Regions from separate parts of the Thalassolituus sp. genome, predicted to be linked through region 1. Evidence: predicted binding sites of a transcription regulator. Region 1 holds the regulator's gene; each other region holds the start of a gene.
What was found. Region 1 encodes FNR, which switches genes on or off when oxygen is low (the NO sensors DNR and NnrR bind a similar motif). Its sites were predicted from a motif close to TTGATNTANATCAA; they were not measured.
Positions count from the first base shown of each region.

Region 2: AC5E51_RS02570 (bacteriohemerythrin) is a predicted target of FNR. The motif match lies at 5,172-5,185, and genes of this name have one in related genera.
Region 3: clpB (ATP-dependent chaperone ClpB) is a predicted target of FNR. The motif match lies at 3,544-3,557, and genes of this name have one in related genera.

Region 1 covers NZ_CFHJLR010000011.1:61,530-69,222, reverse strand. The annotation lists gene AC5E51_RS09555 (hypothetical protein) at 1-420, shown strand, start outside; gene ttcA (tRNA 2-thiocytidine(32) synthetase TtcA) at 426-1,388, opposite strand; gene AC5E51_RS09545 (hypothetical protein) at 1,445-1,939, opposite strand; gene fnr (fumarate/nitrate reduction transcriptional regulator Fnr) at 2,194-2,958, opposite strand; gene AC5E51_RS09535 (sulfite exporter TauE/SafE family protein) at 2,987-3,664, opposite strand; gene ccoS (cbb3-type cytochrome oxidase assembly protein CcoS) at 3,657-3,890, opposite strand; gene AC5E51_RS09525 (heavy metal translocating P-type ATPase) at 3,893-6,334, opposite strand; gene AC5E51_RS09520 (FixH family protein) at 6,331-6,825, opposite strand; gene ccoG (cytochrome c oxidase accessory protein CcoG) at 6,919-7,693, opposite strand, start outside.
Region 2 covers NZ_CFHJLR010000002.1:234,489-242,181, forward strand. The annotation lists gene pyrC (dihydroorotase) at 109-1,146, shown strand; gene rnt (ribonuclease T) at 1,170-1,820, shown strand; gene AC5E51_RS02550 (YacL family protein) at 1,820-2,176, shown strand; gene AC5E51_RS02555 (lipase family protein) at 2,216-3,031, opposite strand; gene AC5E51_RS02560 (GreA/GreB family elongation factor) at 3,239-3,718, opposite strand; gene AC5E51_RS02565 (D-hexose-6-phosphate mutarotase) at 3,780-4,694, shown strand; gene AC5E51_RS02570 (bacteriohemerythrin) at 4,678-5,106, opposite strand; gene AC5E51_RS02575 (LysR family transcriptional regulator) at 5,254-6,189, opposite strand; gene AC5E51_RS02580 (substrate-binding periplasmic protein) at 6,259-7,017, opposite strand; gene AC5E51_RS02585 (homoserine dehydrogenase) at 7,165-7,693, opposite strand, start outside.
Region 3 covers NZ_CFHJLR010000002.1:109,290-116,982, reverse strand. The annotation lists gene AC5E51_RS01985 (carboxy terminal-processing peptidase) at 1-838, opposite strand, end outside; gene AC5E51_RS01980 (acyl-CoA thioesterase) at 1,052-1,498, shown strand; gene AC5E51_RS01975 (LysR family transcriptional regulator) at 1,501-2,397, opposite strand; gene AC5E51_RS01970 (DMT family transporter) at 2,542-3,396, opposite strand; gene clpB (ATP-dependent chaperone ClpB) at 3,785-6,382, shown strand; gene AC5E51_RS01960 (protease complex subunit PrcB family protein) at 6,521-6,916, shown strand; gene ruvC (crossover junction endodeoxyribonuclease RuvC) at 6,926-7,444, shown strand; gene ruvA (Holliday junction branch migration protein RuvA) at 7,515-7,693, shown strand, end outside.

The DNA.
Region 1 (7,693 bases):
CACGGTTCAGGTTCGAATCCAGAATCTAAAGATGCGCTGTCAGAAGCCTATGTAATGCCGGTCTGGGTCGATGCAGTGACTCAGGTTTGCCCGTGGAAATCGGAAGATGCTGAAGGCTATATTCGTCTGATCCGTAAACAGAACGACGATGGCAGTCACGGGCTGTTCGTACAATGGCTAAGAAAGGGTATTGCAGGAGCTCCGACGGCTGCGGTATCTACTCTGGCCGTCGAGCCTCTCGAAAAAGACTATCTGGTCAGAATTGAAATGCCGCAGCCGACACTGGCTCGTGATGCTTGCCGCCTGAAGGCGATGGCCGAAGATATGATGAATGAGCGACGTTATGAATTTGACCTGCTACTCCGTGCTCCCGGCGACATGCAGGTCAATATTACGCGTATGCTTGGCGGCGGAGTCTGAGCGGGTCAGTCGTCCGATGCCAGTAGGTCAATGCGGGTACCCAGGTGGCTCTTATCCTGTTCGTCCTGCAGACCTTCGAAGTTCCACAGTTCGCGATCGCCCAGCTGTGATGGCGCAACGTTACAGACAGCGGCAAAGATGTTTTCACTGCGTCCTGGTTGTTCTTTCTCCCACTGAGCCAGCATTCCTTTGATGTTCTGACGCTGCAGGTTCTCTTGAGAACCGCACAGATTGCATGGAATGATCGGGAATTCTTTCTCGATGGCAAACTTCTCAATGTCTTTTTCTTTGCAATACGCCAGAGGACGAATGAGAACGTGCTTTTTGTCGTCGCTGAGCAGCTTGGGCGGCATGGCCTTGAGCTTGCCGCCGTGGAACATATTCAGAAACAGAGTTTCGATGATGTCGTCACGGTGATGACCCAATGCAATCTTGTTGGCGCCAATCGATTCTGCATAGCCATACAGAGTACCGCGGCGCAGGCGTGAGCATAGCCCGCAGGTGGTTTTTCCTTCAGGGATGATCTCTTTAACGACGCTGTAGGTGTCTTTCTCGATGATATGGTAGGGCACGCCCACCTGTTCAAGGTAGGCCGGTAGGATATGCTCAGGGAAGCCTGGTTGCTTCTGATCCATATTGACGGCGATCAGTTCGAAGTTGACGGGCGCGCTCTTTTGCAGGCTCATCAGAATTTCCAGCATGGTGTAAGAGTCTTTGCCACCCGACAGACACACCATGATTTTGTCACCGTCTTCAATCATCCGGTAATCTTCGATGGCTTTGCCAACGTTACGACGAAGGCGCTTCTGGAGCTTGTTGAATTCGGTTCTGGATTTGCGTTCAGCTTGATTGGCTGCAGCTTCAGTAGCTTCTGTAGATAGCTCAGCGGCCGCTGGATCGAAGATCTCAGGCTTATAGCCTTCTTCAGGTTGCGAAACAGCAGATTCAGACACGTTCAATTCAGACATACAACACCCCATGCGTAGGGTGCGCTTTATATCAGAATGCGGTGCTTATATAAACATCAGGCCACAGCGTCACTGGATTCGACCAGTTCTTCGTAGCGCTGCACGAAGTCCTGTACAGTCAGGTCGTCACGGGTGTGATAACAGTTCTTCCAGAGCGTTGCCAGATGCAGCACACTGGCGCCACGGGGTAGTGTGAATTGAGGGTGGCGAACGTAGGCGAGCCAGGTAATAGCGGTCGCATAGGCGAGGTTTGTTGTTAGTTCAGCGTGCGGGTTCTCCAGGAATTCCCGTTGGCTGGCAATGCCTCGCACTTTACTGGCCAGTTCTGGCCGATCTGCAAGATAGTCATCCCAGATATGCCGGTGCGTCAGGCCATGCAGCCGGTAAATACCCGAGGTGCGTTGCCCCTCTGTTTTCAGGAATGAGCCCAGCTCAGACTCAATGGCTGCAGTACCCAGCAGTAAAAGCTCTGCGTCGGCACTGTTAGCGTCCAGTTTCTGCAGTGTTGGACGAATAACGTACGTCCGGAAATCATCAGCATCTATACCCATCAGAAACTCCAGAGGGTGTAATTTTGGCAGTCTCAATATCAGGAGCAATAAGCGTACCTGAATAACTGCCGGTACAGGCAGCGCCTGTTATCAGATGTTTACTCAATAGTACTGCCCAGTACGTGAAGCATAGTGATGCAGGTCTCAGGGGGAAGCAAATATTTGCGCACTGTGACCAATGTCTGATATGGCGAGCGAAAAGAGGATGAGCACGGTCCGTGTGCTCATTAGGATGCTAAAAGCCAAAATTTAAATCAGCTCTCAGCCTGATGCAGACACTCATCGTTGGCGCGTGTCAGTCCCGCGAGATCATATAGGGTATCGCTGTCTTTCAGGATAATCTCTTTGCCCTGTGTTTCGATCAGTTCATTTTTCTGGAAGCGTGTGAACACTCGGCTGATGGTTTCTACCGCCAGGCCCAGGTAGTTACTGATGTCGACACGTGACATTGGCAGGCGGAAGTGAGTCGCTGAGAAACCACGACGCTGATAACGTTGCGAAATATCCAGTAGGAAAGAGGCAACACGTTCTTCTGCATTCTTCTTGCTGAGAAGCAGCATCATGTTCTGATCGTGCCGGATTTCAGTGCCCATGGTGGTCATCAGCTGACGACGCAAATCAGGTAGCTCATCCGCCAGTTGTTCAAGCTGCTGCAACGGAATTTCACATACTGTTGTGGTTTCGAGGGCTTTTGCCGTCAGCGGATACGTGCCTGCGTTGTAGCCAGACAATCCGATCAGCTCGCTGGCCAGGTGAAAACCTGTGATCTGCTCTTCGCCGTTACTTGCCAGGGTGTAGGTCTTCAGTGCACCCGTACGAACCGCGAATACAGACTGAAATTCTGTACCTTGCTGAAACAGCAGTTGGCCTTTCTGGATCGGGCGACCACGACGGATGATGTCGTCCAGACGCTCCATATCACTTTCGGTCAGGGAAAGAGGCAGACAAAGAGCATTCAGTGAACAGGTCTGACAATGAGGCTGAGCTCCACGCAGAGGAGCATTAACTGACGTTTTCATAGGCAAGAACGATCTCTAATACTTTAGATCAAGCGGCTGCGAACATGGCTGGTTGCCACACGGAGGCCAAAGTCCAGCAACCATAACCGATCAATAATAGGCCCGCAATATTTCGCGCCCACTGATGCCGAATAATATTCATCACGGATGCCGAGGCCAGCCCAGCGGATAAAATAGCGGGAAAGGTTCCGAGACCAAAAACAAACATGGTCAGGGCGCCCATCGCAGGCTGACCGTTAGCTGCTACCCAGCTCAGGGTGCTGTATATGAGCCCACACGGCAACCATCCCCACAACATGCCGAGAAGCCACTGGCTGGCTGGGTCTGAACGGCCCAGTCGTTTCTGGGCGTGGGGTTGAATTCTGCGCCAGAACAGTTGGCCAATTTGCTCAATGCGGGTGAGCCACAGTGCCCAGCGCGCGACGTAGAGACCCATTAATATGAGCATAACGCCTGCGATTGAACGTAGTGTGATCATCAGAGCTTCGTGCAGGCTCGACAGCCACAGCCCGAGACTACCGACGATCAGGCCTGCGAGGGTATAACTGGTAATGCGGCCAAAATTGAACAGTAACGAAGCCCGGACTCTGTGCTGAGTGTCGAGTTGCCCAGCTGCCGCGGCAACTCCGCCGCACATGACCAAGCAATGGCTGGCGCCAAATAAGCCAAGTAGCAGGGCGGTTAGGAGGGATAAGGGTTCAGTCATTCTTGGATTTTTTGGGCTCGCCGTCTGACTCTGAATCCGCGTCTGAATCGGTCTCAACGCTATCTTCGCGGCGCTCGTTCAGGTACTCATCATCATCGAACAGAATCTTGTGCGCGGGCGAATCCAGGTCATCAAACTGGCCGCCTTTCACAGCCCAGAAAAAGATGGCAACTGCAATGGCGAGCAGGGCAATCGACAGGGGAACCAGTACGTAAATAATATCCATGGTCAGCTCTCAGCAGTAAGTGCAGGTGGGCGACGGGTCAGTCGCAGAGCATTCAGAACGACAAGTAGTGAGCTGAATGACATGCCAATGGCCGCGGCCCAGGGCGGCACCATACCGGCCGCCGCAAGTGGTAACGCGATCAGGTTGTATAGTAACGCCCAACCGATGTTCTGACGAATGACATTGCGGGTTTTATGGGAGACTGATAACGCATCAGCAATGACTTCAAGGCGACCATTCGTCAGCAGGGTATCTGCATTGGTTTTCGCCAGATCTGTAGCTTCATTCACAGCCAGCGAGACATCCGCGCCCGCCAGCACCGGAACGTCATTAATACCATCCCCTACCATAAGAACGGTATCGCCCTGTTTTTGCCACTCGCGCACGATGGCAAGCTTATCCTCTGGGCTGAGGCCATTGCGCACGTCTGAAATACCGAGTTCGTCAGCGACGAGAGTCGCTGACCTTGAAGGGTCGCCGGTCAGCAGTGCGACTTCAATACCGCGGGTTTTTAATGTTTCAATTAACGGGCCTGCGCTGCGACGCACTGTGTCATTGAGGAGGAACCAGGCCAACGGTTGCTTATCATCGGCAAGCAATAACCACTGCCCCGATGCGCTCTCGGGCGGAAGAATACCCTCTGGCCAGACGAAATCCGGGCGGCCGAAACGGAATCTGTAGCCATTAACCTGACCACTGACGCCCTGACTCGGGTGGTGCTGAATGTCTTCGGTAGCAAGCACCGGGTAGTGACGGAAGGCTTTCGCAATCGGGTGGCTGGCATGTTGTTCAAGCGATGCAACTACCGAGGCCAGAGTATCCTGATCCAGCTCCAGGCTGTTTTCTATACCGCCCGCAACAGGGCGGACTTCCGTCAGTGTCAGATGCCCCAGCGTCAGGGTGCCTGTTTTATCGAACACCACGCGGTTCACTGACTGCAGGGTTTCCAGAACATGACCTTTACTGATTAATAAGCCGCGTTCGCGCAGCGCCGTTGTTGCCGCTGTCAGAGTGGTTGGCGTAGCAAGTGACAGGGCGCATGGGCAGGTGACGACGAGAACAGAGAGTGCGATAAAGAAGGCATGGTCGTTGCCCTGAAACATCCAGTAGCTGAACACCGACGCAGAGATAATCAGAACCGCCGCAACGAACCGGCTGGCAATGCTATCGGCAATAAGAGCGACTTTGGGCTTTTCCTGCTGCGCGCGATCCATCAGGCGAACGATGGTCGATAGCTGCGCATCGGCACCGGTGGCTGTGACTTCCATAATGAGCGGGCTTTCGACGTTCATGGTGCCGCCGATCAACGTGTCGCCGGCTTGCTTGTTCAGCGGCATGTATTCGCCCGTCAGTGCTGATTCGTCGACCGTGCTCTGACCTTCAACCACAACGCCATCGGCTGGGACTGGGTACCCGGGTTTCAATAACAAACGGTCGCCGGTTGAAATGTCACCTGCGGCGATGATTTCTTCACCGTCCTGCGTTTGTTTCAGCGCTACATTCGGCAGAAGTGTCATCAGATTGTTGCCTGCTTTACCCATTCGATGACGGGCGCGCATTTCCAGAAAACGCCCGAGCAGCAGCAGGAAAGTGAACATACAGACAGAGTCGAAATAAACTTCGACGCCCTGGTTGAACGTGCTCCAGATACTGGCGCAGAAGGCGAGAATGATTGCCAGAGACACAGGTACATCCATGGTCAGATGGCGTGTCTTCAAATCGCGTATTGCCGCATCAAAGAACGGTCGGGCGCTGTATAACACGACTGGTAAGGTCAGAATCATTGACGCGAAGCGCATAAATACTTCGTACTGCTCTGCCATGCCAGCATACAGGGGCACCGCAAGCATCATCACCTGCATCATGCCGATACCGGCGACGGCGAGCCGCCGGATCGCTTTCTTACCCTCACGCTCGCGCTGCGCGTCGTCTTCCGTTGATGAAAACGGTGCGGCTTTGTAGCCGAGGCGATAGATGGCTTCGAATATCTGGGATAGTGCGATGTCGGTATTATTCCACGCAACGACGAGTCGGTGGTTCGAGAGATTCAGTGTCGCCCGTTCGACACCTTTGAGTTGATTAACTCTGTGCTCAATCAACCAGGCACAGGCAGCACAACTGATTCCGTCGATAATCAGCGTCGCTTCTTTCTGCTCTCCCTGCGTTGCAACAAACTGCTTCTGCAAGGCTTCGCTGTCATACAGACTGAGAGACTCGCGAGCGGTCAGGACCTCGTCGTCTTCGTTTGCAGGCGATATCTGTGGGAGTTCTGTGCGGTGGCGGTAGTAATCTTTGAGACCAGAAGCAACGATGGTTTCGGCCACGGCTTTACAGCCTGGGCAGCACATGGGTTCTTCTTTGCCATCGATGATGGCCGTCCACTGCTGGCCTGCTTTCAGCGGTTCACCGCAGTGAAAGCAGGGCGTACGGAGGCTTTGCGTCATTGAGTGACTGTCTGAATCTTCTTACCGTTTTCGATGACTGTACGCGCTGTAACGCGCCACTCCTGATCCGGGCTGGTCAGCCAGATAACGCGCTTCTGCGGCAGCTCCAGCTCATTGGCGGCAACGTACTGACCACCCGGAGTACGCTGCAGAAACAGAGTAAGGTCACGATCTTCAAGTGTTGGATGAATCAACTGAAGCTGCAGAGAGCCAGGGTCTTCATCCGCAATGGATGTCGCGTTTACGATGATTTCATCTTCGGTGAAGGTCAGGTCTGCCTGAACATTGAGGCGACGGGCGCCCTCATGAAACCGCAGATCCTGCGTATAGCTCATGCCATCCTTGTAGTAACTGTTGCTCACGAGCGAGTCTTTGGTGTCGAGTGCGAGTGACAACATGATGAAGCCCCATACTACAGCGGCGAGCGGTACGCCGATGACAAGCAGCATCATGGGTTCTTTGTACCAAGGGGTCGTCTTTTCGCTAGTCATGCAAGGTATCCGGGGAAAAATGAAAAATCGCCCAAGTGTAACTACTTGGGCGATGGGGCTCCAGTGCTTCTGTGTCAGGAAGTTATATGACGTTCAGATCGCTCTTGGAGCGATAAAACGGCTTTCTTCCCGGGTCACTTCTTCACCTGTATCTTTGTTGACGATGACGAACTCAATGTCCGTTTTACTGGCGGAGGTTTTCACCTCATCCGGGTCGATTTCAAGGTTGATGGTGGTCTCTTTCAGCTCATTAACGCTGAGTTGATACTCAGTGTCACCAAGCAGTCTGATACCATCAAGACCGTCGACGCTCAGAATATAGGTGTGTGACTCCTGAGACATATTCATCATCTTCAGGGTATAGGCATTCTGAATCGTATCGTTCACTGTGACCTGATAGAGGCGACCACGATCGCGTTCGATATCCAGCTCAAACGGTGTGCGGTCGAGGATGGCATAGCCCAGGCCAGCCATCATCAGGATCATGGCGCCGGCGTAGCCAAACAGGCGAGGGCGAAGAATATGAGTTTTCTTGCCTTCGAGCTCGTTCTCTGTGGTGTAGCGGATCAGACCTTTCGGCTTATCGAGTTTTTCCATGATGTCGTCGCAGGCGTCGATACAAAGCGCACAGCCAATGCACTGGTACTGCAGGCCATCGCGGATATCAATACCGGTTGGACATACCTGAACACACATTGAGCAGTCGACACAGTCGCCGAGTTGTTGTGTGTCGCCATCTGCTTTCGCTTTTTTACTGCGTTTGCCACGAGGTTCGCCACGGTTGTAATCGTAAGATACGGCGAGGGTGTCGTTATCGTACATAACCGACTGGAAGCGGGCGTATGGGCACATATAGATGCAGACCTGC
Region 2 (7,693 bases), on a different contig from region 1:
GCCCGATTCTCCAAAAGTTGAATGTCAGCTCTAAGAATGCCGGTCGGAATCCGGTACAATAACGGCCATTCTTATCTTCCCACCTAAGTTTAGAACAAGGTCGAGACCATGACTGATCGTCTTACAATTACCCGCCCTGATGACTGGCACCTGCATCTTCGCGATGGCCCTGTCCTGCAGTACACCGTTCCGGCTACCGCACGGGTCATGAAACGGGCGATCATCATGCCAAACCTGCAGCCGCCAGTGATGAATGCCGAACAGGCACACGACTACCGTCAGCGCATCATGTCGAAGGTGCCACAGGGGCTGAATTTTGATCCTCTGATGGTGTTGTACCTTACCGACAACACCACGCCAGAGATGATTAAAGAAGCCGCAGAAGCTGGCCATATTGTTGCAGTTAAGTTGTACCCAGCGGGTGCGACAACAAACTCAGCTTCCGGCGTCACCGATCTGGGCAAGCTCGACGAGCTGGCTGATGCCCTGACCGAGCATGACATTAAGTTGCTGGTGCATGGTGAGGTAACACACAGTGACGTCGATATCTTTGATCGCGAAAAACGCTTCCTTGATGAAATCCTGTCGCCCCTCGTCAGCCGCAACCCTGATCTGAATATGGTCGTTGAGCACATTACGACTAAGGATGCCGCTGAATTTGTAAAATGCCAGGGCGACAATGTTGCAGCCACCATTACCGTTCAGCATCTGGCGTATAACCGTAATCACATGCTGGTAGGTGGCATTAAACCACACTATTACTGCCTACCTATTCTGAAGCGCAACATTCACCAGCAGGCGCTGCAGGATGCCGTCGTCAGCGGCAGCAGCAAGTTCTTCCTTGGCACCGACAGCGCGCCTCACGCTAAGGGCGCAAAAGAAAGTGCCTGTGGCTGCGCAGGCTGCTACACCGCCTATGCCGCGATCGAACTCTACGCAGAAATCTTCGACGACCTCGGTGCTCTGGATAAGCTCGAAGGCTTCGCCAGCCACTACGGTCCTGATTTCTATGGATTGCCGCGTAACTCTGATGAAATTACATTAATTAAAAAGGACTGGCAGGCTCCTCACGAGCTGCCTTTCGGTGACGACGTCATCGTTCCACTTCGTGCAGGCGAAACCCTGCGCTGGAAACTCGACTACTGATCACCGGATAATTAAGGACCGACATGACAATCGAAGAGAAACAGGAAAAGTCGTTGATGGCGCAACGCTTCCGCGGTTTTTTACCCGTGGTGGTCGACGTAGAAACTGGTGGTTTTAATGCCGACAGCGACGCCCTTCTCGAAATCGCTATGGTCACCCTGAAAATGGATGACGATGGCTATCTTCACCCGAACGAAACGCTGAGTGCAAACATTCACCCATTCGACGGTGCTAACCTCGAACAGGAAGCGCTCGATTTCACCGGTATTGATCCATTCGATCCAGAGCGGGATGCTGAGTTTGAAATTGATGCACTCACACCCATGCTGCAGACCGTGCGTCGTGAAATAAAGCATTATGGCTGTAACCGAGCGGTACTGGTGGGTCACAACGCGCACTTTGATCACGGCTTTCTGCGTGCAGCGATAGATCGTAACGACATCAAACGCGATCCGTTTCATCCCTTCTCGTCGTTTGATACGGCCTCCATTGCGGCAATCGCACTGGGGCAGACAGTACTGGCGAAATCCTGCAAAGTCGCTGGTATTGAGTTCGACAACAATGAAGCCCACAGCGCGGCGTACGATACCTTCAAAACCGCCGAACTGTTCTGCTACATCGTCAACCGCTACAAAGACCTGGGCGGCTGGCCGTTGGCAGAAGACAACGCCTGATGGATCACGAGTTCTGTTACGACGAATCAGGTGAACTGGTTGTTCGTCTGGACATGGGGCAAGAAGTCACTGCCCTGTGGCTGAACACCGACATCATTCCCAAGCGGGACATGACGTTTGCCCTGCTCGATCTGATTAATGATCTGGAAAGTGGCACCTTTAACGAAAAGCTTCTGGCAACGCCAAAATTTGAGGTTATGTTCAGCGAGGGAGAAGTCAATGTCACCCGCCTTACCGCGGACAGTGACGACGACCTGGATGAAGATGCAGGGCTCAGCACAATGGAGCTGACGTCAGGATGTGGCCTTGAAGACTTAAAAGCCGTTGTCGAAAGCTGGATTCAGTTCCGTTATTGACGCCCGAGAAGCGTCCGTACTTGAGGCGCAACTCCATGCTTAATCGCGAATATCCCAGGCTTCAATGGCCTTGAGATATTCGCCCATATCGTGATCTTTGATCCCGTCGATACCGGCTTCACGCAGGTCACTGAGAGCGCCATCGACATAATCAAGAAAACGAAACCAGAAACCTGATTCGCGATAAATTTCTTTTTCTTCAGATATATAAAGATAACTGCCGATATGGCTGTAACCCATCACCCGGGCAGGCACCCGTGTCACGATGTCGTTGTTGTTATGGAACCTGAAAAAACGCGACTTGCACTCCATATTAAAAATCTGCGCTGTCTCTCGCGTCATCGCCCGCGGCTGTCCAAAGGTATATACACTGGTGAAGGGTTTATCCATCTGAACAAAATGCGCGGCCGCAATGGTTGCCATTGCACCACCCAAGCTATGCCCAGTCAGAAACACGGGTCGCTTTTTCTCACCTTGTAATTCGAGACAACGCGCAAACATAGGCGCCCAGACATCTTCGCAACACAACCAGAAACCACGATGAAATTCGCCAAAGAGCTGCGGTGTAGAAAACGCATTAAGATTATCAAGCCAGTCAGCCAACTCGTTAGTGCCGCGAAACGCCATACACAGATAATCGTCGTGTTCAACGAGAGCCGCTTGCGCCGAGTTTTTATCAACTCCCATAACAGAGCGAAAGCCATCATCATCTTGCTTGAGCCCAGCCAGAATCGTGGCTTCATTAGGCAGTTGATCACAGTCAGAAGTGCACTCGTACACGGCCTCAGCAATACGCGCCATCCAGTAAGCATTATGTTTATCGAGTTTAGTGTTATACGGTGAGATCGTTCGCATGAGACTGTCCTTAGCTGCTCTTTTATGAATCGAAGAGCAGATATATGACAGCGGCGAATAACAGGTCTATGACACTTTGCTCTGGCGCAGGCACTCAATCGGTAAGACACGACAATTGACCTGCATTGACCACTAATAATGCGACATACTATTTGGGGTGGCGTGCCAAGACCGACACCAGAGAAGAGAAAAGAGAGAAATGGAAAATTAATGAATAGCGAGCAGTTCCCAGAGGCTGCTGCGCCCCCCCAGAGTCAGCTCCACTTCATCGCCAATCTGTAAGCCACACAGGCGTCGGGTTACAGGAGCTTCCTGATTGACCACCAGTATTTTCTCACCTTCAAATTCCAGCTCACGACCACCGACAGGGGCAATAAATATGCTTCTTTCCTCGTCATTTTCAGAAAGAAGCACCACACAGGCGCCCATCCGCACCGAGTCATACTCACTGAAATCCGGAGCGACCCAGCGGCTCAGGTTTATTCTGGCCTGTTGCAGTTGGAGAATTCTCTCAGACTGCCCATGGGCGAGATAAGCCGCCTCCAGCGCCAGAGTATCGTACTGGTTCTCGGGCTTATTTTCGCCATGCGAGGCCGTTGCATGTGCCTCACCTGCGGCCGCTAATGCGGCATTGATCTCTTCGTCGAGTGATCTCAGTAACGCGTCTTTAAGTAATTGTTTATTCAACTATTTATCCCACCAGCACTGTGTCATCATCGACGTAAATTCCCAGATTCGGAACTGCCTTATGACTCTGCAGAAGTATAACGCACTGCGCGAGCAACTGAGCGATACTCAATACCTGTCGGTAGAAATGCGCGATGCTCTGCCAGTGATCCTGGTTCGCCATACCGACTTCAGTGCAGATCTGGCGATACAAGGCGCACAGCTGCTGCGCTTTGCCGTCCAGAGCGAAGAGTGGCTCTGGCTAAGCGAGGCTGCAGAATATAAAACCGGCACCTCTCTGCGTGGTGGAATCCCCATCTGCTGGCCCTGGTTCGGTGATGCTGCTAAGAATCCGTCATCTGTGGCAGCACATATCACCGGTGACAATGCACCAGCACACGGCTTCGCCCGCTCTCAGGACTGGAGCTTGACCTCTGTCGCTGAATCTGACTCAGACATTGTACTCAGCCTGTCTCTTGAGAATCCCGCACACCCAGCCTGGAACGGCGAGGCCTCACTTAAACTTGAGATAACCATGTCGGCTTCCGCGCTGACACTGGCTCTCACAACAACTGCCAGGCAGAAAAAGGTCACAGTCTCTCAGGCCTTGCATACCTATTTCCCTACGACCGATATTAACCAGACCAGCATCGCCGGACTTGAAGATGAGTCATATATCGATGCCCTCGATGGCTGGGTAACCAAAACGCAGAACGGACCTGTTGCATTCGTCGAAGAAACCGACCGGATTTACGCGGTGAGCCGCGATCTCACCCTGAAATCTCCCGGCTCAACCATGATTTTAAGCGGAAATAACCGCACTGCGATTGTCTGGAACCCGTGGATTGATAAAGGAGCACGCCTGAGTCAGTTTGAGAATGACGCCTGGAAAAACATGTTCTGCGTTGAGTCCGCGGATGTTATGGACGCCGCAGTATCGCTTGAGCCTGGCGAAAGCCATACTTTGCGCATGACCCTGGTTAACCGATCAATTTAGCCCGACGGTTTGATTTGGCATAGGCGGCAGTGAGGTATTGCGCCGTCACCTGATCCAGTGTGTGAATGTGCTGAGTAAACCATTCAGGTAATATGTCCTGCAGGTACCTGAGCAATGGCTCAATGTCCTGAGCCGCGACATATCCCTTGAGAAGCTCAGTCATCTCCAGCAACACACGATCGTGCTGTTTCTTGTGTAATTCGAAACCTGGAAAGTGCGTCTTCTGCATCTCACGCTCTTCGTGTGCGAAATGCTCCTGGCAATGCTGTACAAGCCGTTTCAAGTGCTGAACCGAGAAGGTCCCCATCGTCAGCGCCTGCTCTGCATCATTCATGAGACCCACAAAGGTCTCATGTTCACGATTCATAAACTGAACCGGCAACTGCGGGTAATCCCAGAACATCATGGACATGGGCCCCTCCCGAATTAATACTCTTATCAGCAGGTTCTATTGTGTCCTAAGTGGAGGGCATTGGCTTGATGTGAATCAAGCAGCGTGACAAATCCGGACAATTCGCCACAAGCAGACTACAAGCAATCAACAGATAGGAGGAGCAAATTAACAGTACTGCGCTACATCAACGATTGTACGCCGTAACCAGCGATGTGCCTGATGATGCTGTAGTAAGGGGGACCATGCCATCTTGAGCTCGAACGGAGGGATCTTGAATGGAGGCTCTTTCACCTGCAGAGAGGCTGATTCGGCCTGCATATCGGCTACCTTTCGAGGCAAAGTAGCAACCAGATCATTATTGAGCGCAAGTAGCGCTGGCATCTGATAGTGACGGGTAAATACAGATATTTTTCGCTTTTGCCCCAGCTTTGATAATGCATTGTCCACCCAGCCCAGACGCACGACCTTTTCCGGATCGATACCGACCCCTGCGCCCATACCGGTTTTGCTTACCCAGATATGCTTACTGGACAGGTAAGCGTCCAGATCAAATCGGTCGACATTGGGATGGTCTGGATTCACCAGACAAACGAAGTCATCCTGCCAGAGAGCCATCTGGTGAAAGGATTGAGGCATCTCATCAAAGCGGTTAATCGCCATATCGACCTTCCCTGCTTCAACGTCTTTAAAAGTAACGTCAGACGGGGTCAGTACATCAAGAATAACATCCGGCGCATCTGTCCTGAGACGCTTTACCAGTTCAGGAACGAGTGTCGACTCGGCATAGTCACTCACCATAATCCGGAACACCCGGTGACTGATTCTGGCGTCAAATTCTTCCTGTGGCTGCAGGGCCATCTGTAACTCACCCAAAGCTTTGCGGATCACCGGCTGTAGCTCCTGAGCACGCTCTGTTGCTGTCATGCCATCAGACGTTCGCACCAGCAGCGGATCACCAAACAGATCTCTGAGTCGGCGCAAACCATTACTCATGGCAGGCTGAGTAATACCCAGCTGTTGAGCAGCTTTGGTGACACTGCCTTCGCGCAGCAGTACGTCGAGATATACGAGGAGGTTAAGGTCGATACGATCAAGATTCATGGCAGAACAGCGCAGGAGGAAACATGTGCGCAGACTACACTATTCACCTGATAAATGGAAAAACGATATTCATTTGCTCAGGTAATAATCAGAGAATATCTCGTCCTGCATGGCTCGTATGTCAATTTTGGCGAGCCCTTGATTAAGGATTTCAGCAAGGTCAGCACTGCCTTCGTTGAAACAGACGTAGAGAGACTTTATCTCCAGCAGCGTTTGATGAAACAACAACTGATCCTGTACTGCATTGAGTTCAGGATTCGTTGCCAGTAAATAAGCGAATACGTGTTGATCAATAACCGAGAGATCGACCCGGCCGTAAACCAGTTTCATCAGATTGGTAACATCTGTCATAGCTTCACTGACATTCAGGGTCTGTTCAATAACCAGTTCATCAAACTCTATGGTATTGGCATATCCCTGAACGGTACCTATGGTGTATGGCGTCAGATCTTCGAGCTTTTTCCAGTCGACTACCATATCAACCCTCTGTGCAAGGCCAAGAGGCCCGTATCCAACCGGATCCGAAAACACGATGCCCTCATTAACGTCTTCACGATAATACTCCGGAAAGAAACCATCCAGGCCGTGACTGCCATCGCTGCCCATTTTGACGGCTCTCTCCCATGGGTAAAAAATTACCTGAAGCTCATATCCCATGGCTGCAAAGGCACGACGCACTACTTCTGTAGTCGCCCCTTGATTCTTGAGTGTCTCACTGGTGTATGGCGCCCATTCCAGAGAAGCGAGTCGTACGACCTTTTCTTCTGCGACCGCAGAGAACGACATTCCTAGCATAAAAGCCAGAGAAACTACGATTCGACTCAACATAAGCCCTGTCCTGAACGAATAACTACTGGTTAAGAATATGCTAAACACATAAGAACGCCTCTATTTTATCCGTAAAGACCGTCAGACAGGACAAAAAACGGAGCCCTGAGGCTCCGCTTTGTGTCGCATACGTCGGTGTTACAGCGGTCAGTCGAGATGCTCAACACGGATGCGAGTGATCTTACCGTGTGTACTGTCGAGGCTCTCAACAGCCTCGATCGCAGCATTCATACGCGCTTCTTCCACTTTGTGGGTCAGGATAATGATCTGAGCCAGATCATTCTCCATGCGCGGCTCTTTCTGAATCAGAGCCTCTATGTTGATGTCGTGCTCGCTGAGCGTCGTCGCGATGCTCGCCAGTACACCGGTGCGATCCTGAACCTGAATACGCAGATAGTATGCAGTTTCTACCTGTTCAATCGGCAGTACACGCAGGTTATCGATGCTTTCACTATCGAACGCCAGGTGATTAACACTTGCCGACGCCGGTGCTTCCAGCGTTCGTGCCAGATCAATGATGTCAGCAACTACCGCCGATGCAGTCGGCCCAGCTCCTGCGCCAGCACCTACGTACAGGGTATCGCCTACGGCATCACCATTTACGGTCACAGCGTTAAGTACGCCGTCGACTTTGGCAATCGGACGGTGCTCAGGGATCAGAGTCGGATGCACACGC
Region 3 (7,693 bases), on a different contig from region 1:
TGGAGGCTGGGCCACCCGGTACCAGGCGAACCACTTTGGTGTGCTCGTCTTCTGTCTGCAGAACTGCGCCTATGCCCTGCAGCGACAGACTCATATTGATGTTGAAGTTCTCAGAGTTACGTGGCGAGAAATACTGGGTGTGTGGATCAAAGGTACGGGTAACCGCGTTCATGAAGGTCTGATACGCGTCAACCGGACGGCTTTGATGCACTCGGTTGAGCTGATTCTGATAGCGCTTGGTGAGCAGCTCGAGGATATCTTCATCCTCTTTGCCTGCCAGGCGCAGGTTCAGCATTGAGTTCTTCAGGCGCTTACGCCAGAGCTGGTTGAGTTCTGCTTTGGTAGATGCCCACGGAGTCTCTTCACGATCCAACTCCAGAACTTCTTTACCGTTAAAATCATAATCTTTCGCTTTCTTCTCCAGCTCATTTAGCATGAAGGACAGGCGCTCACTGACGCGTTGCTGGAAGCGATTGTAGATGTAGAACGCAGGCTTCATATCTCCACGGCTGAGAGCTTCATCCAGGTGATTACGGAATTGCTCAAACTCTTCGATATCAGACGCCAGGAAATAGCTGTGGGTGCCATCGAGGTCATCCAGCAGGGTGTTCAGGACTTCCGACGAAAGATCGTTATTCAGGCGCTTACGCTCGTAATGCCCGCGCAGCAGGTTGCTCATGATCTGCTGTGTTGTGATCGCTTCTTCCCGCGTTGGCTCCAGTGGAGTAAACGGGGTGCCGGGTTTTATCTCAGGAATCGTCGCATTCGCACTGATGCCCGCGAGGGTGAGTACGACAGCGATGGCTGAGAGAAGAAGGCGTTTGCCGGTATGCATCATAGCTTTACCTGATCCTTTGTTTCCTGCGATTGTCTTTATGAGTCAGCGCCGCTACCATGTGCGCCGTTCGTCCAGTCAGGCCCGGACATGCGTTAATACTTAATAGTAGACCCTAACAGAGAGCCTGATACCAACGTAAATCCCCGTTGTTTTGTGAAGAAGCGTCGGGTTCACGCCGAATTTGTAACTCATATAAGACAACAGGAGCCATCAGTGGCACGCGTTAATCTTGAATTGCCCGACGTTTTTACCTTTTCTACACACCTTACGGTTCGGGTATCGGACATCAATTACGGTAATCACCTGGGAAATGACCGAATGATATCGCTGCTCCACGAAGCGCGCCTGCGGTATCTGCATAACTACGATTTCAGTGAGTTCAATATCGGCGGTGTTGGCCTGATGGTGACTGACATCGTTGTGAGCTTCGTTTCTGAATCATTTGTGGCGGATCGCCTGACTTTCAAGGTCGGGATCACTGATTTCAACAAATACGGCTGTGATTTCGTTTACCTTGTCGTCAATGAGAGTCAGAACAAAGTCGTGGCCAAGGCAAAGACGGGTATCGTTTTCTTTGACTTTGATGAGCGTCGCATCAGCCGGGTTCCCCCGGTATTTTATGAGCGCTGTGCTCCTGACGTCACTCCCGTCACTGAATAGTATTACCCGTTGTTAAAGTAGGCCGTGAGGAAGTCCAGGAAAGCGCGGCTTTTGTTCGCCAGATAGCGATTCTGGGGGAACACTACCTTGATAGTGCGCACCGGGATTTCCATGTCGCTGAACAGGCGGACTAATTCACCATTGCGGATATGACGCTCTGCCACGTAGGTCGGTAGGGCAGTAATCCCCATACCAGCCAGGCAAGCCTCGTAGATCAGGTCAATGTCGTTCACTGTGAGTTTGCGTTCGATATTGGCCAGGGTGAAGTTGTTTTCTTTCTCGAACTGGCGTAGCCAGTTGATCCGCGCGTACTCGGCGTTCGCCACCACCAGAATACGATGACTTATCACTTCTTCTAGCGTGGTCGGCGTGCCCCACCTTTCGAGGTAAGCCGGAGAGGCGCAGATAACGATGCGTTGCTCAGCCACTGGCTTAGCGATCAGGCGGGAATCTTCCAGTGAGCCGATGCGCAGCGCAAAATCATACCCTTCTTTCACGATATCCAGTGGTCGGTCCGATATGTGAAGGTCAAAGCTCACATCCGGGTACTTATCAGAAAAATCGCTGAATATACGAGCCAGCTCCTTGCGCCCGAAGTTCGACATCGCGGTAATGCGTAGCCGGCCTTTGGGCGTATCGTCGAAGTCCGTTACCAGCTTTTCGGCTTCGGTGATGGAATCGAGAATGTTCTCGCAATGCTGGTAGAACATCTGGCCGGCCTCCGTCGGGCTGACCGAGCGGGTAGTCCGGTTTAGCAGGCGGACGCCAAGGCGTTCTTCCAGAGCGCTGATCTGCTTACTGACGGCCGAAGGGGTTACGCCAAGAGATTCTGCCGCACTAGAAAAGTTTCGGGATCTGACCACCGAGACAAAGGTTTGTAACGGATCGACGCGCGACATGGGCTGTCCTTTCTGGTTGTCTGGCTGAACTCTTTCCCCAATGAAAAGCGGTCTGGCTTTTCCTTAAAGTAGGGAATGATTGAAATAATCCACTTATAGTTAAACAAAAGGAAATAATAAAAGCCAGATTCTGCCAACTGAAGATCAGGCTTTCTTGGATGGCTTATAGAGATTGATGAAGCCCGCGGCAATGATTAACGAGGCGCCCAGCCAGGTCGTCCACATCGGGATCTCATCCCAGATAAGCCAGCCCATCAACGCGCCATAGAGAACAGCGCTGTAGGCATAAACCCCCACCTTACCTGTGGGCGCCGTGCGGTAGGCTCGGGTCAGGGCCAATTGGCCGAGCGTGGCCACAAGGCCGAGAAGAAGTATCCAGCCCCATAGGTCCGCTGACACAGGTTGCCAGGTCACGGCTGCCCCGGGGGCACTGACTAGGGCCGCAATGACGCCAAAGTAGAACACGATCGTCTGACTGGATTCAGTTTCAGACATGCGTCGAATCGTGACTTTGGCCAGGGCAGCGAGAAAAGCACCGAGCAGGGCGACCAGTGCAATAAAAGTAAATGCGCTGTCGTCGGGTCTGAGAATACAGGCAACACCTGCAAAGCCGACAAATACAGCGGCTATGCTGTACTTACCTGCGCGCTCGCCAAGCCACAATAAGCCGATGAGTGGCATAAAGAAGGGGCTGGAGAGTTTCACCAGAAATGCCTCAGTCAGGGGCATGTGTCCGAGCGCCCAGAAATAACAGTACATGGCGCTGACGCCGACCAGCCCGCGCATCAGGTGCCAGTGCCAGACTGAGGTCTTCAGCAACGTGGTGCCTTGCCGCAGAATCAAAGGCATCAGAATGATCAGGCCAGCCGCGTTGCGGAAGAACACGATCTGTTCTGTCGACAGGCTTTCTGAGAGGTACTTAATCAACGCACCCATGATGGCCAGCAGAGCCTCTCCGCCGATCAGAAATAAAGCCGCTTGTCGCAAGTTTGAGGTCATAACATCCAGAACAGTAAGCCGTGCCCTTGAGCTAAGCCCGACTGACACTATATAGAGAGTGATAGACGCTACAGCGCGCCGTCAGAGGCGTCGGATTATACGCATGAATCGAGCTGTCTGATGAATTGAATGGTCTTCGGAGTAAGCTTGCGCTGTATCAATGAATTAAAAATGAATTTTACTAAAGTTATATTTGTAGTTGTTGAAATTTATTAATTTATCGCCATATAGACTGCAGACCAGACACTTAAACAGGCAGCGACATAGATAGCCAAATAGCCAAATAGCTGAATAGATAGTTGCCCAGAGATTTAAATCGAAATTGAAACTCGGTTAGCTCGCCAGCCCTCACCGGGAGCGCGCTAACCATGAGCAGGAGAACGAAACGATGCGTATGGACCGTTTAACAACAAGCCTTCAGAACGCCCTGGCTGAGAGTCAGAGTATCGCGCTTGGTCAGGATCATAATCAGATTGACACAGTGCACGTGCTCCTGGCGTTGTTCGAGCAGACCGACAGTTCGGTAAAAGACGTTTTGCGTCGTTGTGGAGCAAACGTCAGTAACCTCGAAGGGCGCTTACGTGCCATTCTCAGTGATCAGCCCAAAGTCAGCTCGCCGGATGGCAATGTGCAGCTGGCCCCCGAGCTGGGCCGCTTACTGAATCTCGCCGATAAAGAAGCCCAGAAGGGCGGCGATCAGTTTGTCTCCAGCGAGATTTTTCTACTGGTGGCACTGGATGAGCGTGGCCCTTCAGGTCAGGCCTTAAAAGAAGCGGGCGTTACCCGCGAAAACGCTGAGAAAGCAATCAAAGATATGCGTGGTGGAGAAAAAGTGACCGACGCTAACGCAGAAGACAGCCGACAGGCGCTGAGCAAGTATTGTGTCGACCTGACCGAGCGTGCAGAAGCTGGCAAGCTCGATCCTGTGATTGGCCGTGACGAAGAGATCCGTCGCACTATTCAGGTGTTGCAGCGTCGTACTAAAAACAATCCGGTGCTGATTGGCCCTCCAGGTGTGGGTAAAACCGCCGTGGTCGAGGGGCTGGCGCAGCGCATCATCAATGGTGAAGTGCCAGAAAACCTGAAGAATAAGCGTATTCTGTCGCTGGACATGGGCGCCTTGCTCGCCGGTGCAAAATACCGTGGCGAATTTGAAGAACGTCTCAAAGCCGTTCTGAAAGACGTCTCGAAAGAAGAAGGGCAGATCATTCTCTTCATCGACGAGCTACATACTATGGTCGGCGCTGGCAAAAGCGACGGTGCGATGGACGCGGGCAACATGCTCAAGCCGGCACTGGCACGCGGTGAGTTGCACTGTGTCGGTGCGACCACGCTTGACGAGTATCGCGAGTTTATTGAAAAAGATGCTGCGCTCGAGCGTCGTTTCCAGAAAGTGCTGGTGGATGAGCCCAGCGTTGAGGATTCGATTGCCATTCTGCGTGGCCTTAAAGAGCGCTATGAAGTTCACCACGGTGTCGAAATTACCGACAGTGCCATCGTCTCGGCGGCTAAACTGTCGCAGCGTTATATCGCTGACCGACGTCTGCCGGATAAGGCGATTGATCTGGTGGACGAAGCTGCGTCGGTCATCCGCATGGAGATCGACTCCAAGCCTCAGGAAATGGATCGTCTTGAACGTCGTCTGATTCAACTGAAAATCGAGCGTGAAGCCCTGCGCAAAGAAAAAGACGATGCCGCTCGTAAGCGACTCAGCGACCTGAACGAAGAAATCAACAAAGCCGGTCAGGCGTACGTTGAACTCGAAGAAGTCTGGAAGAAAGAGAAAGCTCTGCTCGAAGGTGCCAGTAAGGCAAAAGAAGAACTCGAGCAGGCCAAACTGGAGTTGGATGCCGCGCGTCGTTCAGGTGATCTGCAGAAAATGTCAGAGCTTCAGTATGGACGTATTCCAGAGCTGGAAAAACAGGTGGCCTCGGCTAATGAAGCCGAAACCACAGGTACGCAGGAGTTTACGCTACTGCGTAACAAAGTGACGGAAGATGAAATCGCCGAAGTGGTCTCTAAGTGGACCGGCGTGCCCGTGACCAAAATGCTGGAAGGCGAGCGCGAGAAGCTGTTGCGCATGGAAGACGTGCTGCACGATTCTGTGGTTGGTCAGGATCAGGCGATCTCGGCGGTCTCGAATGCGGTGCGGCGCTCTCGTGCGGGGCTTTCTGACCCGAATCGTCCGAACGGCTCATTCCTGTTTCTTGGGCCAACCGGGGTCGGTAAAACCGAGCTGTGTAAAGCGCTGGCCGGTTTTCTGTTCGACAGTCGTGACGCCATGATCCGTATTGATATGTCGGAATACATGGAGAAGCACTCGGTAGCCCGCTTAATCGGCGCGCCTCCGGGCTATGTTGGCTACGAAGAAGGCGGTTACCTGACCGAAGCCGTGCGTCGCAAACCCTACTCGGTCATCCTGCTGGACGAAGTCGAGAAGGCGCACCCGGACGTCTTCAATATCCTGCTTCAGGTACTGGACGATGGACAGCTGACTGACGGTCAGGGCAGACGTGTCGACTTCAAAAACACCGTACTGGTGATGACGTCGAACCTGGGCTCGGATCTGATTCAGACCATGGCCTCAGAGAGCAGCAGCGATTATGAAACGATGCGCGATGCGGTGATGGAAGTCGTGGGCAGCCACTTCCGTCCGGAATTCATCAACCGCATTGATGAAGCTGTGGTTTTCCATCCGCTGGAGAAAGATCAGATCCGCGGCATTGCGGACATTCAGCTGCACATGCTGCATGAGCGCTTACGCGAGCGCGATCTGTCTCTGGAGCTGACGGATGCTGCTACCAGTAAGTTGGTGGATGTGGGCTACGATCCGGTATTTGGTGCGCGTCCTCTGAAACGTGCGATCCAGCGCTGGATAGAGAACCCATTAGCACAGGATATTCTGTCGGGGCGCTTTATGCCGGGCAGCACCATTGTCGCGGATGTAGAGAATGATGAATTTATATTCTCCGCACGAGAAGGCTGATCGCTGAGGTCGTAAAAGCCTGACAAGTCCTGACGCTAACCAGCACCGCGGTGCTTTGTGTCCCCTGACAGGCCAGGGAGCGGCCTGTATACTTGCCGATATCTATTCTGGGTATCGGCTTTTTTATAGGGATTCATGATGTTGAGCGTACGTTTATTTTCCTCTTTGTTGGTGGCTGCGTCTGCAGCCGTACTGTCAGCCTGTGCCGGTACGACTTCGCAACTCGACCTGGCTGCAAGTACAGACCTGCATTGTGGATCAATTCCAAGTGTCACCGTGGTGGATGACGTACTCACCATTGGGGCTGGTGAAAAACCGACTCCGGGCTATGCCGTTCAATTGAATGAGCAAAGCCGGAAAGGCGACAGCATTCGTATTGCTTATCAGGTCTCCGGCCCAAAAGAGGGCGCAATACTGGCGCAGATGATCACAAGCCCATGCACCCGTGTGACCCTACCCGAAGACTGGCAGCGTCTGACCGTCGAGAATAAAGATTCTGGTCAGCAATGGGTGTTTGAGAACGCAGCGAACTGATCCTTACTAGTGATTATTCTCGGTATTGACCCTGGTTCGCGTATTACAGGCTTTGGTCTGATTAATTCGGTTGGCGGTCGTAAAATCGAATACATTGCCAGCGGCTGCATTCGCGCAGGCACCGGCGAGCTGCCTGAGCGGCTCGAAACCATATACAAGAGCGTCTCCGAGCTGATCCAGCAATATTGCCCTCAGGAATTTGCCATTGAGCAGGTATTCATGGGGAAAAATGCTGACTCAGCGCTCAAGCTCGGCCAGGCTCGCGGCGTTGCGATTCTGGCTGCTCAGCTGGCGTCCTTGCCTGTGCACGAATATGCTCCTCGCACTATTAAACAGGCGGTGGTCGGAACCGGTGGCGCAGGAAAAGAGCAGGTTCAGCACATGGTCCAGCGTCTGCTTAAGCTGCCGGGGCTACCACAGGCGGATGCCGCCGACGCACTTGCCATTGCGCTTTGTCATGCGCACACCAACGCCAGCCTGATCAGCCGTGCTGGCTTAAAAACCTATCGTCGTGGCCGCGCTTCCTGATTGAGCAGCACTGTATTTTGCTGGTAGTCTATGCCGGTTAATTTATACAGCACACAAGCGAAATTCATACATGATTGGTCGACTGCAAGGCTTCATCCTCGAAAAGCAGGCCCCGGAATTACTTATTGATGTTCAGGGCGTCGGATACGAGGTGCAGGCACCTTTGTCCACATTCGCGGTCCTTGGCTCCATTGGAGAGCCCATTACTCTCTATACCCACCTCGCCATTCGCGAAGATGCGCATCAGCT